Regions from separate parts of the Natronogracilivirga saccharolytica genome, predicted to be linked through region 1. Evidence: riboswitches for the same ligand, from Rfam matches in the RefSeq annotation. Region 1 holds a riboswitch; the other holds the start of a gene.
What was found. Region 1 has a riboswitch for thiamine pyrophosphate ahead of NATSA_RS12350 (TonB-dependent receptor). Riboswitches for the same ligand answer to the same signal wherever they lie in the genome.
Positions count from the first base shown of each region.

Region 2: linked by a shared signal. The riboswitch ahead of thiM (hydroxyethylthiazole kinase) and the one ahead of NATSA_RS12350 (TonB-dependent receptor) in region 1 are both predicted to bind thiamine pyrophosphate.

Region 1 is NZ_JAFIDN010000010.1:109,532-115,580, reverse strand. It holds gene NATSA_RS12365 (serine hydrolase) at 1-182, shown strand, start outside; gene NATSA_RS12360 (DsbA family protein) at 236-895, shown strand; gene NATSA_RS12355 (vitamin K epoxide reductase family protein) at 900-1,340, shown strand; TPP riboswitch at 1,402-1,497, shown strand; gene NATSA_RS12350 (TonB-dependent receptor) at 1,591-4,011, shown strand; gene NATSA_RS12345 (MgtC/SapB family protein) at 4,104-5,351, shown strand; gene NATSA_RS12340 (hypothetical protein) at 5,451-5,969, shown strand; tRNA gene NATSA_RS12335 (tRNA-Lys) at 6,036-6,049, opposite strand, start outside.
Region 2 is NZ_JAFIDN010000014.1:14,862-20,910, forward strand. It holds partial or broken gene NATSA_RS14030 (type I restriction-modification system subunit M) at 1-1,341, opposite strand, end outside; gene NATSA_RS14040 (helix-turn-helix transcriptional regulator) at 1,526-1,849, shown strand; RNA gene ssrA (transfer-messenger RNA) at 2,100-2,472, opposite strand; gene NATSA_RS14050 (saccharopine dehydrogenase family protein) at 2,751-3,932, shown strand; TPP riboswitch at 4,067-4,162, shown strand; gene thiM (hydroxyethylthiazole kinase) at 4,314-5,114, shown strand; gene thiE (thiamine phosphate synthase) at 5,104-5,763, shown strand; gene thiL (thiamine-phosphate kinase) at 5,760-6,049, shown strand, end outside.

The sequences.
Region 1 (6,049 bases):
CAGGGTTTGAAGACGCCCTTGAACTGCTTACCCGCTCAGCCCGTTCCTTTCCGGACTCCTGGGTGGCCGGGAAAGCACATGCCGCCCGGGCCGATATTAAAGAACGCCTGGGAGAAAATGAAGAGGCTGAAACAATACGACTGCGAGTAAGCGAGTTTTACATTAAACCCTCAGTTAAATAAGCCCGTTTTTTTGTACTTTTAGAATTCATTACTTACCATTTAACCAACTATTTATGAGTAAACGATTTGCGCTTTGGGGCGGACTTGTTGTCGGACTTGCTGCCGTTACACTGGTGATGTTCCGGATGGCCGATGATGAATCTGCAGCGCCTGAAACCACTGCTGCGGGTGCCGGCAATTCGGTAAACGAAGAAATTCTTGAACCGCGTCAGGATGACTGGATCAAGGGCAATCCCGACGCCGGTGTGATTGTTGTCAAATACAGCGATTTTCAGTGTCCGGCTTGCCGGTTCTACGCTTCCATGGACGACCGGCTGAGTGAAGAGCTTGGCGATGATGTGCTGTTTGTCTACCGACATTTCCCGCTCAGGAACTTCGAGCACTCCCGTCTTGCTTCGCGCTATGCCGAGGCCGCCGGACGTCAGGATGCTTTCTGGGAAATGCATGACCTGATTTATATCAATCAGCAGCAGTGGTCACGGGGTGACGCAGAATCCATTTTCCGGCAGTTTGCCGATTCCATTGAACTGGATATGGATCAGCTGGATGAAGACCTCCAGGATCCCGAACTCTCCGATCGTATCGAGGCGGATTACGAAGACGGTCAGGAACTGGGCGTCCGCTCTGTACCCTCTCTGTTCATTAACGGCGAAGCTGTCGAGAATCCCCGTTCGCTGGATGATTACCGGGATCTGATCATTTCATACCAGTAGTATTATGAGCAAAGATTCCGTGTTCTATATGGTGATTGCATTTGTAGTGATTGCAATTGTCGGCTTTGCCGATGCGGTTTATCTCACAGCTTCACATTATTTGGGCGGAGTGCCTACCTGCACGGTGATTGAGGGCTGTGATGAAGTGGCCCTCAGCGAATACGCAACAATCGGTCCGGTTCCCGTCGCACTGATGGGCGTGCTGTTTTACACACTCATGCTTGTAGCCGGTGTCGCCTGGCTGGATATACGCAAGGCAGCCGTATTCTACTATTTGCCATTCGTAACGGTTCCCGCCTTTTTCTTTTCCCTGTGGCTGGTCTACCTCATGTTTTTTGTCATCGAAGCATTGTGCATCTTCTGCCTTGTTTCGGCCGGGACCACCACCCTGCTGATGATCCTGTCCTTTTTCCTGCATGCCAGGGCAAAAGCGGAAACGGTCTGACCCGAAAGCAAAAACCGCTGGCTTAAGGTGATTATGATGCGTATATTATGCACTTGTCAACCATACAGGTTGGGGGTGCTTGTACGCACGAGCTGAGATCATACCCCGATCACCTGAACCGGATAATACCGGCGTAGGGAAACCTGACCGATTGCAGCTTTTTTTTAACTACAGTCTGTCATCGGAAAGCAGCTCTCCTGTTGTACAGCGCCTTCAAATTGAAGAATCATCCGAAAAATTTGGAGGAGCTATGAAGTCATTCATTACGATTTTCTTCACTTTTGTACTTGTCGCGGGATCTTCCGCATCGTTTGCACAAAGTATCACCGGAACCGTTCGCGATGCCCAGACCCGTGAACCGCTGCCGGGTGCCGCCATCATTCAAAGCCAGACGGATCACGGAACCACATCCGGCAGTCAGGGCGAATTTGAACTCGAGCTCAGAGAAGACGGAGCCGGCACAATTGAAATCCGCTACGTTGGCTATGAAGCGGCTCAGGTTCAGGTGAACTGGTCCGGCAAGCGTGAAAAAAACATCAGCCTGGTACCGGCAACCATCATCAGTGACGAAGTTCTGGTCGAAGCATTCCGGGTCGATGAACGTGCGCCGGTTACCTATTCCAACGTCAGCCGCGAAGAGATCCGGGAACGAAATCTCGGTCAGGATGTCCCTGTTCTGCTGGAAATGAGTCCGTCTGTGATCAGCTCGTCGGATGCCGGGGCAGGTATTGGTTACACAGGTCTGCGGATTCGCGGCGTGGATCCGCAACGAATTAACGTTACCGTCAACGGTATTCCGTTGAATGACTCCGAGTCCCACGGCGTCTTCTGGGTCAACATGCCCGATTTCGCATCATCGGTAGAGCAGATCCAGATCCAGCGCGGAGTCGGAACGTCGGCACACGGACCCGCCGCATTCGGGGCCACGGTGAACCTTCAGACCACCACGCTGCAGTCCGATCCCTACGGAGAAATCAACAGCAGTGCCGGCTCGTTCAATACGTTCAAGAACAACATCCGCACGGGTACCGGACTGATGAGCAATGGCTGGGCCTTTGATGGACGTCTGTCCTCCATCCGGTCCGACGGATATATTGACCGCGCATCTTCCGACCTTCGCTCGTTTTTCCTGTCCGGCACCAGGCACACCGATCAAAGCCTGCTCAAACTGAACGTTTTCTCCGGTCAGGAAGAGACCTATCAGGCCTGGTACGGTGTTCATGAAGACCAGCTTGACGAAAACCGCAGGTTCAATCCGGCCGGAATGTACACCGGGCCGGACGGGGAGACACGTTTCTATGACGATCAGACCGACAACTACACCCAGACGCATTACCAGCTTCATTATTCACGCAAAATCTCGGACCGCTTATCCGGCAACCTTTCCCTTCATTACACCCGCGGTGCCGGATATTATGAGGAATTCCGGGAGGGCGACGCTTTGACGAGTTACGGTTTCCAGCCGGTTTCGATCGGGCAGGAAACGGTAGAGAATACGGACCTGGTGCGGCAGCGCTGGCTTGACAACCATTTCGCGGGTGCGACGTTTTCGGTGGATTACAAGGGTGGAGAGAACTGGCAGCTCACCTTTGGCGGCGGACTGAACCACTATGACGGGGATCACTTCGGGAAAATCGTGTGGACAAGAGTGGCGAGTCCGGCAGAACTGGGTGATCGCTATTATGACAACAAAGGAGAAAAAACGGACGGAAACCTGTATGCCAAAGCGATGATTGACCTTACCGAAAGGCTGAGCGCTTTTGGTGACATTCAGGTCCGGGGCATCCGGTACACGCTCGATGGTATCAACAATGACCAGCGTATCCTGGACGAGACTCATGATTTTCTGTTTGTCAATCCGAAAGGCGGGATCACCTATGATCTCGGTGAGATTGGCCGCGTGTACGGATATTTCGGAATTTCGAGCAAGGAGCCGGTCCGTCGTGATTTCACGGATGCCACGGAAAACTATCAGCCCCGTTTTGAGACGTTGTACAATACAGAAGCCGGCTACCGGGGAGGATGGGACCGGCTGCAGTTCGGGCTTAATGCGTTTTTCATGTGGTATGACAATCAGCTGATCAATACCGGCGATATCAACGACGTCGGGGACCCGGTCCGGACCAATGTTCCCGAAAGTTACCGCGCAGGTGTCGAGCTGGAGGCGGCATTCCGCATCAGCCGGTCGCTTCAGTGGAACGGGAATGTGACGCTGAGCCGGAACCGGATTCCGGAGTTTGTCGAACGGATCGACCGTTTTGATGAAAACTGGGTGTTTGTCGGCCAGGATGAAATTCGCCACGAGAATACCGACATTGCGTTTTCACCCGCAGTTGTATCTGCGTCACAGTTGAGCTGGCAGCAGGGCAGTGCCGGCATCGACTGGTACTCGCGGTATGTCGGACGGCAGTATCTGGACAACACATCCTACAGCGGCCGTTCTATTGATCCCTGGTGGGTCAACGACATCCGGCTTTCATGGGAATGGGGCGGACTTCAGACGGTTCGCAGCGTGCGGTTCCAGCTGATGGTCAATAATATCCTGGATCATACCTACGAATCCAACGGCTATACCTTTGGCTATTTTGCGGGTGAAGACGAGTTCCGCGAGAATTATTACTTCCCGCAGGCCGGGCGCCACATTCTTGGCGGAGTTACGGTTACGTTTTAGGGCAGAATCATAAACGGAAACATCAACGACTTAAAAAATCTGCCGCAAGTTTCCTATATTGGTACGTTTCAGCAACAAAATTGCGAACACTGATGCAGGAAACTGAGCTCTATACGGTTTTTCAGACGCTTGGGATTTCGCTGCTTCTCGGTCTTCTGGTCGGGATGCAGCGGGAGCTCCAGGACACCCGTATAGCCGGTTTCCGGACATTTGCTATTGTTACGCTTTTCGGGACCATCAGTGCCTATCTTGCAGAGGCGTACTCACCGCTTATTCTTGGATTCGGCCTGCTCGGAGTGATCACCATCATCGTGGTCGGCAACGTCATGAAGATGAAAAGCGGCAGTACGGAATTTGGCATGACCACTGAAATTTCCCTGCTGCTGATGTTTGGTGTCGGGGCCTATCTGACCATGGGACCCTGGATTATCGGGGCTGCCATTGCCGGCAGCACGGCCATACTTCTTCAGATCAAACCTCAGCTCAGAGGAGCGCTGGCGCGTCTTGATGAGAAAGATATCAAGGCGATCATGCAGTTTGTGCTGATCACATTTATTATACTGCCGATACTGCCCAATCAGACCTTCGGACCGTTCGAGGTGTTTAATCCCCAGCGGACATGGCTGCTTGTCGTGCTGATCACGGGAATCAGCCTTGGTGGGTATCTGGTGTACAAATTCATGGGTGATCGTGCCGGGACCGCACTGGGCGGAATGCTCGGCGGGATCATCTCGAGTACGGCAACCACGGTCAGTTACTCGAAAATCACGGCAAGAGCACCGACAGGCGCACTGCATGCCGCTGTGGTGATCATTATTGCATCGGCCATGGTCTATCCCCGCATCGCCATTGAAATTCTTGTCATGGCACCCGATTATTTCTATCAGATGATCTGGCCGGTTGCGATTATGTTCGTGGTATCGGTGGGGGTGTCATGGTTTGCATACCGGCAGGTGAAAAAAAGCTCACACAGCATGCCCGAACAGCGCAACCCCAGTGAGCTGAGCACCGCTCTTACGTTCGGGGCAGTTTACGTAACTATTCTTTTTGTAATAACAGCCACAACCGAATATCTTGGATCTGAAGCACTTTATCTCGTCGCCGGTATATCCGGACTTGCGGATATGGATGCCATTACACTTTCGGTGTCTCAGAAAGTTCAGAATCAGACTATTGAGGTTTCCCTGGGGTGGAAGCTGATCCTTACCGCATTGATTTCAAATACGATTTTCAAATTTGCGATTATTCGGTTGATAGGCGGAAAAACGATTGCCGGGCACGTGTTGCCGGCATTCAGTGTTGTTGCGGTAGCGGCGTTGCTTCTGATACTTTTCGCCTGATCTTTCTGCTCCGGATACTGGCGGCCGGTGATTCATGATGCCGCCTGTACAGACTGCTGAAAATATCCCGGAAATTTCCGACTTAGCCCATTCCATGCCATGATAATCAAAAGAATAATCTTTTCCGTCGCCGTAATAATCATGCTTCCTGCCGCTGCACTTTCCCAGAAGATGGGCGGAGAGTATGAATTTGGACTCGGAGCGACTTACGGCACCAGTGTTACCGATGAAGCCGAAGCCGGACTCCATTTCAGCGCGTATTACATACCTGTTTCGGCAATCCGGGTGGGTGCAGACGCTACCTACTATCTTGTGAACGACCCGCAGTATCAAAGCCCGTCATTTTATGAAGTCAATCTCAATGCCGGCGTTTATCTCTACAACGGGGAAATGTTCCGGCTCTATCTGATGGGAGGCGGTCACTATGCGAGCTGGAGCTCCGAGCGCCCGATAGCCGGATCATCTCCCGAAGTAACCGAGGGCAGTGAATTCGGATTCAACGGAGGCGCCGGTTTGGAGCTTGATTACGATACGATCCTGTTTTATATCGAGCCCAAAGTATCGGTTAACGGGTTTGATCAGTTTGCCATTTCGGCCGGGGGGCGGCTTCCGTTTTGAAGGGCTTGGTAATAAAAAAGCCCCGCAAGTCTGTAAGAGTTTGACCTGCAAGGGCTTAAGGGGTAGTGAATCGGGAGGGG
Region 2 (6,049 bases), on a different contig from region 1:
CCCGATCTGATCCGGCCGGCCATTCTTTCCTTCACCGATCTGACGCCGCTTATGGCCCAGGCTCTTGCGCATGGGCACCCAGAACTGCCGGGCATCGACCAGTTGCACCTTGCCCTTTCGGTGCCGGGGCTTGCGATTGGACAGTATCCAGATATAGGTAGATATGCCGGTATTGTAGAACATCTGCTCAGGCAGAGCGACGATTCCCTCAAGCCAGTCATTTTCGATGATCCAGCGGCGTATCTCCGATTCTCCGGAGCCGGCATCGCCTGTAAACAGAGGTGATCCGTTGAAAACGATTCCGATGCGGCTGCCGCCTTTCTTCGGATCTTCCATCTTGGAAATCATATGCTGCAGGAACAGCAGGGCGCCATCATTGATCCGTGGCAGCCCGGCTCCGAACCGGCCATCATGACCCATGGTCTTGTGTTCTTTTTCGATGAACTGCTTCTGCTGCTTCCACTCCACACCGAACGGCGGATTGGCCATCATGTAGTCGAAGGTCTCTTCCTTGAAACCATCATCGGAAAAGCTGTCACCGGGCTTGATGTTCTCGGCGTTTTCCCCTTTGAGCAGCATATCGGACTTGCAGATCGCGAAAGCCTCATCGTTCCAGTCCTGGCCGTACAGGTATGGCTGGGCGTCCTTATTAAGCTCCCGGATATATTGTTCCGCCATGGATAACATACCCCCCGTACCGCATGCCGGGTCAAAGATTTTTTTGACGACATGGGGCTCGCCGAGGTCATCCTCATTGGTCAGCAGCAGCTCAACCATCAAGTGGATGATTTCCCTGGGCGTGAAGTGCTCTCCGGCTTCTTCATTAGCCTGTTCGGCTCCAACCCGGATCAGCTCTTCGAATATGTATCCCATCTGAAGGTTGTCAATCCGCCCCGGGGAGAGGTCAATCGCCGCAAATGATTTGATCACCTCATATAGCAGGTTCTTTTCATTCAGCCGCTCGATATGATCAGAGAAGCTGAACCGTTCCATGATCTGACGCACGTTCGGCGAGAAGGCGTGCAGGTAGCTGTTCAGGTTGGTCGCCAGACTGTTCGGGTCATCCAGCAGTTTCTGGAAATCGAGTTTGGATGTATTGTAGAATCTGGAGCCGGTAACATGAGTCAGCCGGGAGCGGATAATGTTTTCGCTCTTGCCTTTCAATTTGTCGAATTCGTTTAATACTTATTTTTTGGTCGGTTCGAGGATGCAGTCAAACCGGCGTATTACGGTCAACGGCAGAATGACCTTTCGGTATTCGTTGCGTTTATACGGCCCCCGGAGCAGGTTGCAGATACTCCAGATGAAATTGGCCATTTGTGAATGTGTCTCAGGGGACATGTAAAAGTATCTCCTTGATTATTGCTTCCGTGAAAATGATTCAGCAGGACAATTTATGCTACTCGGAAGCGAACGGCAAGAAGTATAAAATCACCTTCTTTCTCCTGATAATTTATTCTCGAAAAGCCACGAAGTATTTATAATTGATACTCAACAAGAGAATCCTCAAAAAAACAGAGAGCTTATGAACCTTGAAACGTATATCCGAGAAGTCATACAAGAAGAGGTGCGGACAGTAGTCCGGGAAGAGCTTGTAGAGGTAATGGATGAAATCAAAGCTTCAAAACAGAACCGGGAGCCAAAACAGCATCCCGGAATGCCGAAAAAATATATTATTCGTCCCAATGAGCTTTGCAAGATGTTAGCAGTATCAAGATCAACCTTATGGAGAATGGAAAATGTAGGGCGACTTCCTGATAGGGTCAAAATTGGACCCAGAACCGTGGGGTGGTATAATACAGACATCGAAGAATGGCTGGAGCAAAATAGAAGAAATCCTGACAGCTGAACGGCTGAAGAGTGTCAAATCGGAAGGGGCTTGCTTCAATTACAAAATAATGGACCGATCAGAACCTCACGAACTGTCAGATTCATCTGGTCCTGACAAGGATGACAATAATGACTCTCTGAAAAAAAGTTTTTTTTGAAGCCCTGGAAGCAGACAGTTAAAAAATCCAGAGTATATTGGTACCAATATTGGTACCAATAAATAATAACAACTTGCAAGCTGATGGCTCACAAGCTGTTATTGATAATACAAGTGGAGGTGCCGGGAATTGAACCCGGGTCCGAGATGACGAACCATCAAGCTTCTACATGCTTAGTTGCCCTATATCATCTCACCTGAAGGGTCGCCGGGCAACGAGGCTGTCTTCAGGCCAGGCCGGGTCAGGTTTCGGATAACGCCACCGACCGGGACGTTACCCTATCTTGCCTTGATTTGGCGCCCTCAGAGGCAGTTGGCAAGAAAACCGCCAGGAGGACGGAATGGCGCTGTTAGGCAGCCATTCGATACTGAGTATTGTCAGCATTTACATTTAAAGTGCCACCGATTTTTTTACGAGAATCCGCGACGGAAACTCGGCATGCAACTTGTGACTGCGCTCACCCCGTCGAAGCCATGTCACCCCCTGTTCGGGTATTGCTTCAGACGAAACCTAAAAATAAGCACATATCACACCGTAATCAATACCGGTATTAGCCTTTACTGCCGGCACCGGTTACGGCCTGTGTTACACAAGTGTAACGATACCGGCTGCGCGTATCGTATCTGGCTGCGGCCCGCCCGGCCCATTCAAAACCGGAAAACGACATGCCCTCCTGCCCGGCATACTCCCTGGACTAAATAATGCTGTCAGTTTTGTATCTTGACGATAATCGGAATCTGAGAAATCAAAAATTATAAACACATGAAAATTGCCGTTATCGGTGCCGGTCCTGCCGGCTCGGCCATCACGAGGGTTTTGATGGATTACAAAGAGGTACAAAACCTGGTCGTACTGGACCGCAACGGAGCCGTTCTTGATGAGCTGAAGGAAAGCTTCTCCGGTCACCCTTCCCTCTCCCGCTTACGCACATTCCGCGTGGGAATGCAGGAACGCTCATCTATCATCACACTCGTTAATGGCTTTGATGTGATGATATCCGCACTCCCGTATCAGTACAACCTTGAGATGACCAAAATTGCCATCGAAACCGGAAGTCACTTTCTTGATCTCGGAGGCAATGACAAGGTCTTTGAAATGCAGCGAAAGCTCGATAAACAGGCTGAGCAAAACGGCAGCTGCATTCTGCCCAATTGCGGACTGGCTCCCGGACTCCTGAATATTATAGCAATGAACGGATTCCGCCAGTTCGAAACGGTCTCATCCATTGAAATGATGAGTGGTGGTCTGCCGGTCAATCCTCATCCGCCTTTGAATCATCATCTCAGCTTTTCTGCCGAAGCCTTTTTGAGTGAACATCTTCCACCGGTGCTGGCTGTTCGCGACGGACGGCCCGTCGATCTTGAGCCAATGAGCGGACTGGAGCCCATTACTTTTCAATCACGCCCGGAAATGACGGCCCTCGAGACCTTTTACACCGGCGGGCACATAAGCACCCTGGCCTACACCCTTCAGGGCTCGGTCAGCAACCTCTCCTACAAAACCATCCGTCACCGCGGAAATCACAGTGTCATGCAGGCGCTGATCGAATTGGGACTCGCCGATGACCGTATCATCGATATCGGCACAAGCATGACTTACAAAGATTTTCTGATCCGCAAACTGCGAAAGCGGATTCCCGAGAATCTGCCCGATATTGTACTCGCGAAAGTAATTATCGACGGGCAAAACGGATCAGGCGGCAACAGTAAAAAGCTCAGGCGGACATATGAACTGACCTATGAGTACCATCCGGATGACGGTCATTCCGCGGTTATGAGCTGCACGGCTCTGCCAACAGCGCATATTGCCCTGATGCTTGCACGGGGTGAAATCAGTGCCCGTCCCGGTGTCCATCCGCCGGAACAGATTGTGCCGGCAGAGTCCTTTCTCGATGCCATGAAGCAGTACGGCATCGAAATCAGTATACACGACAGCAGTGCATGAGCCGGCCTCCCGGTCACCCGGGCCGGTTGCGCATAAACCCGGTCTGCGGAAGTGCCCGGTTCTGAAACCTTGTAAATGAATGATTGCATGATTGTGCTTGTTACTTAGTGGTAACATCACATTTTGGATTTACCAATTTACCATAGGGGTGCCGTTTTCAGCGGCTGAGAGCATACCCTCATAAACCTGATCCGGATAATGCCGGCGAAGGGAATGGATATCAAACCATATATCCTTTTCCGGCAGCATCAGCGCACAGGGATGTATGGTTTTTTTTTGATCTAAACCCTGATATGTCTCTCAACACTGATCCGGCGACGCCCCTGATGAACAACACAAACGATATCAACTTACTCTGCAAACCAAACCACTGATATTATTATGAATAACGATCTGCTGATTCAGAACTTCAATGCCATCCGGACGCAAGCTCCGCTTGTTCACAGTATTACCAACCATGTCGTGATGAACACGACTGCCAATACCCTGCTGGCGCTTGGAGGCTCACCGGTTATGGCTCATGCCAAAGAGGAAGCCGCCGACATGACCCGCATTTCGGGTGCCCTTGTGCTGAATATCGGCACACTTAGTCCGCATTGGGTTGATGCCATGCACCTTTCGCTTGATGCCGCACGCGAAGCAGGAAAACCTGTCGTACTGGATCCCGTCGGTGCCGGTGCCACACCCTATCGCACAAAGACTGCCCATGAGCTTCTCGGTGCCGGTGGTGTGAGTGTATTGCGCGGCAATGCCTCCGAAATACTTGCGCTAACTCCGGCCGGCGGACAAACCAAAGGGGTGGACAGCACGGACGAAGCCGATAAAGCATTCGATGCCATCCGCGATCTGGCCGGCAAATACAGCGTCACCGTATCCGTGAGCGGAAAAACCGATCACATCATCACACCGGACCGTCACATCCGCGTGCACAACGGACACGAACTCTTGTCCCGGATCACGGGAATGGGTTGTACGGCCTCTGTTTTCACAGGCGCCTTTTGTGCGGTGAATGATGACCCTGCTGCGGCCGCGGCCCACGCGATGATCACCTTTGGTATTGCCGGTGAAATTGCAGCACTGTACAGCAAGGGACCCGGCAGCATGCAGGCCGCCCTGCTTGACACCCTCTCCTCACTCGATCAGGAAACGCTGTCAAAAATGGTACATGCTGATGAAGCCTGAATCGATAAAGCCTGATTACAACCTCTACCTCGTCACTGACAGCGGCATGACCGGCCGGGAGAATCTGGTACGCACCGTGGGAGAAGCGGTAAAAGGCGGCGTAACCGTCGTCCAGTACAGGGAAAAAACAGCATCCACGGCCGCCATGATCCGGGAAGCCAAGGCCATCCTTGCCCTTCTCAAAGGAACCCCGGTCCCCCTCATTATAAATGACCGGGTGGATGTAGCCCTTGCAGTGGGCGCAGACGGTGTTCACCTGGGTCACAACGACATGGATCCGGTCACTGCCCGAAAAATAATGGGTCCGGACGCTGTCATCGGATATTCGGTGGAATCCTGGCAGGATCTTGACGATGCTGAGCGGCTGGATGTCGACTATTACGGAGTCAGCCCGATTTTTGCTACTCCTACCAAAACGGATACGGGAAAACCCTGGGGCATTGAAGGGATGCAAAAACTGCGCGGGTTAACCGGCAGACCCCTCGTAGCGATCGGCGGCATGAACACGGATACCATATCTGAAACCCTGATGGCCGGAGCCGATGGAGTGGCCGTCGTATCGGCAATCTGTGCTTCCGAAAATCCTCTGGCATCTGCCAGAGAGCTGCATCAGATCGTTACTGAAACCAAATACAACCACACCCAATGACAACAAAAACATCCAAACCGGAACATCCGCTCAAGGCAGTCGGCGAGTTTGGACTGATTTCCAAAATTCAGACCTGGTTTGATGAGCCCACTTCCGATCTGCTTGGAATCGGCGACGATTGTACGGTTATCCCGCGGGAAGATGACCGTCTTGATCTGATCACGACCGACATGCTCATCGAAGAAACGCATTTCCTTCTCGACAAAATTGAACCGGAGGATCTGGGGCATAAATCACTTGCCGTCAATCTGAGCGATATCGCCGCCATGGGGGGCACTCCGGAATA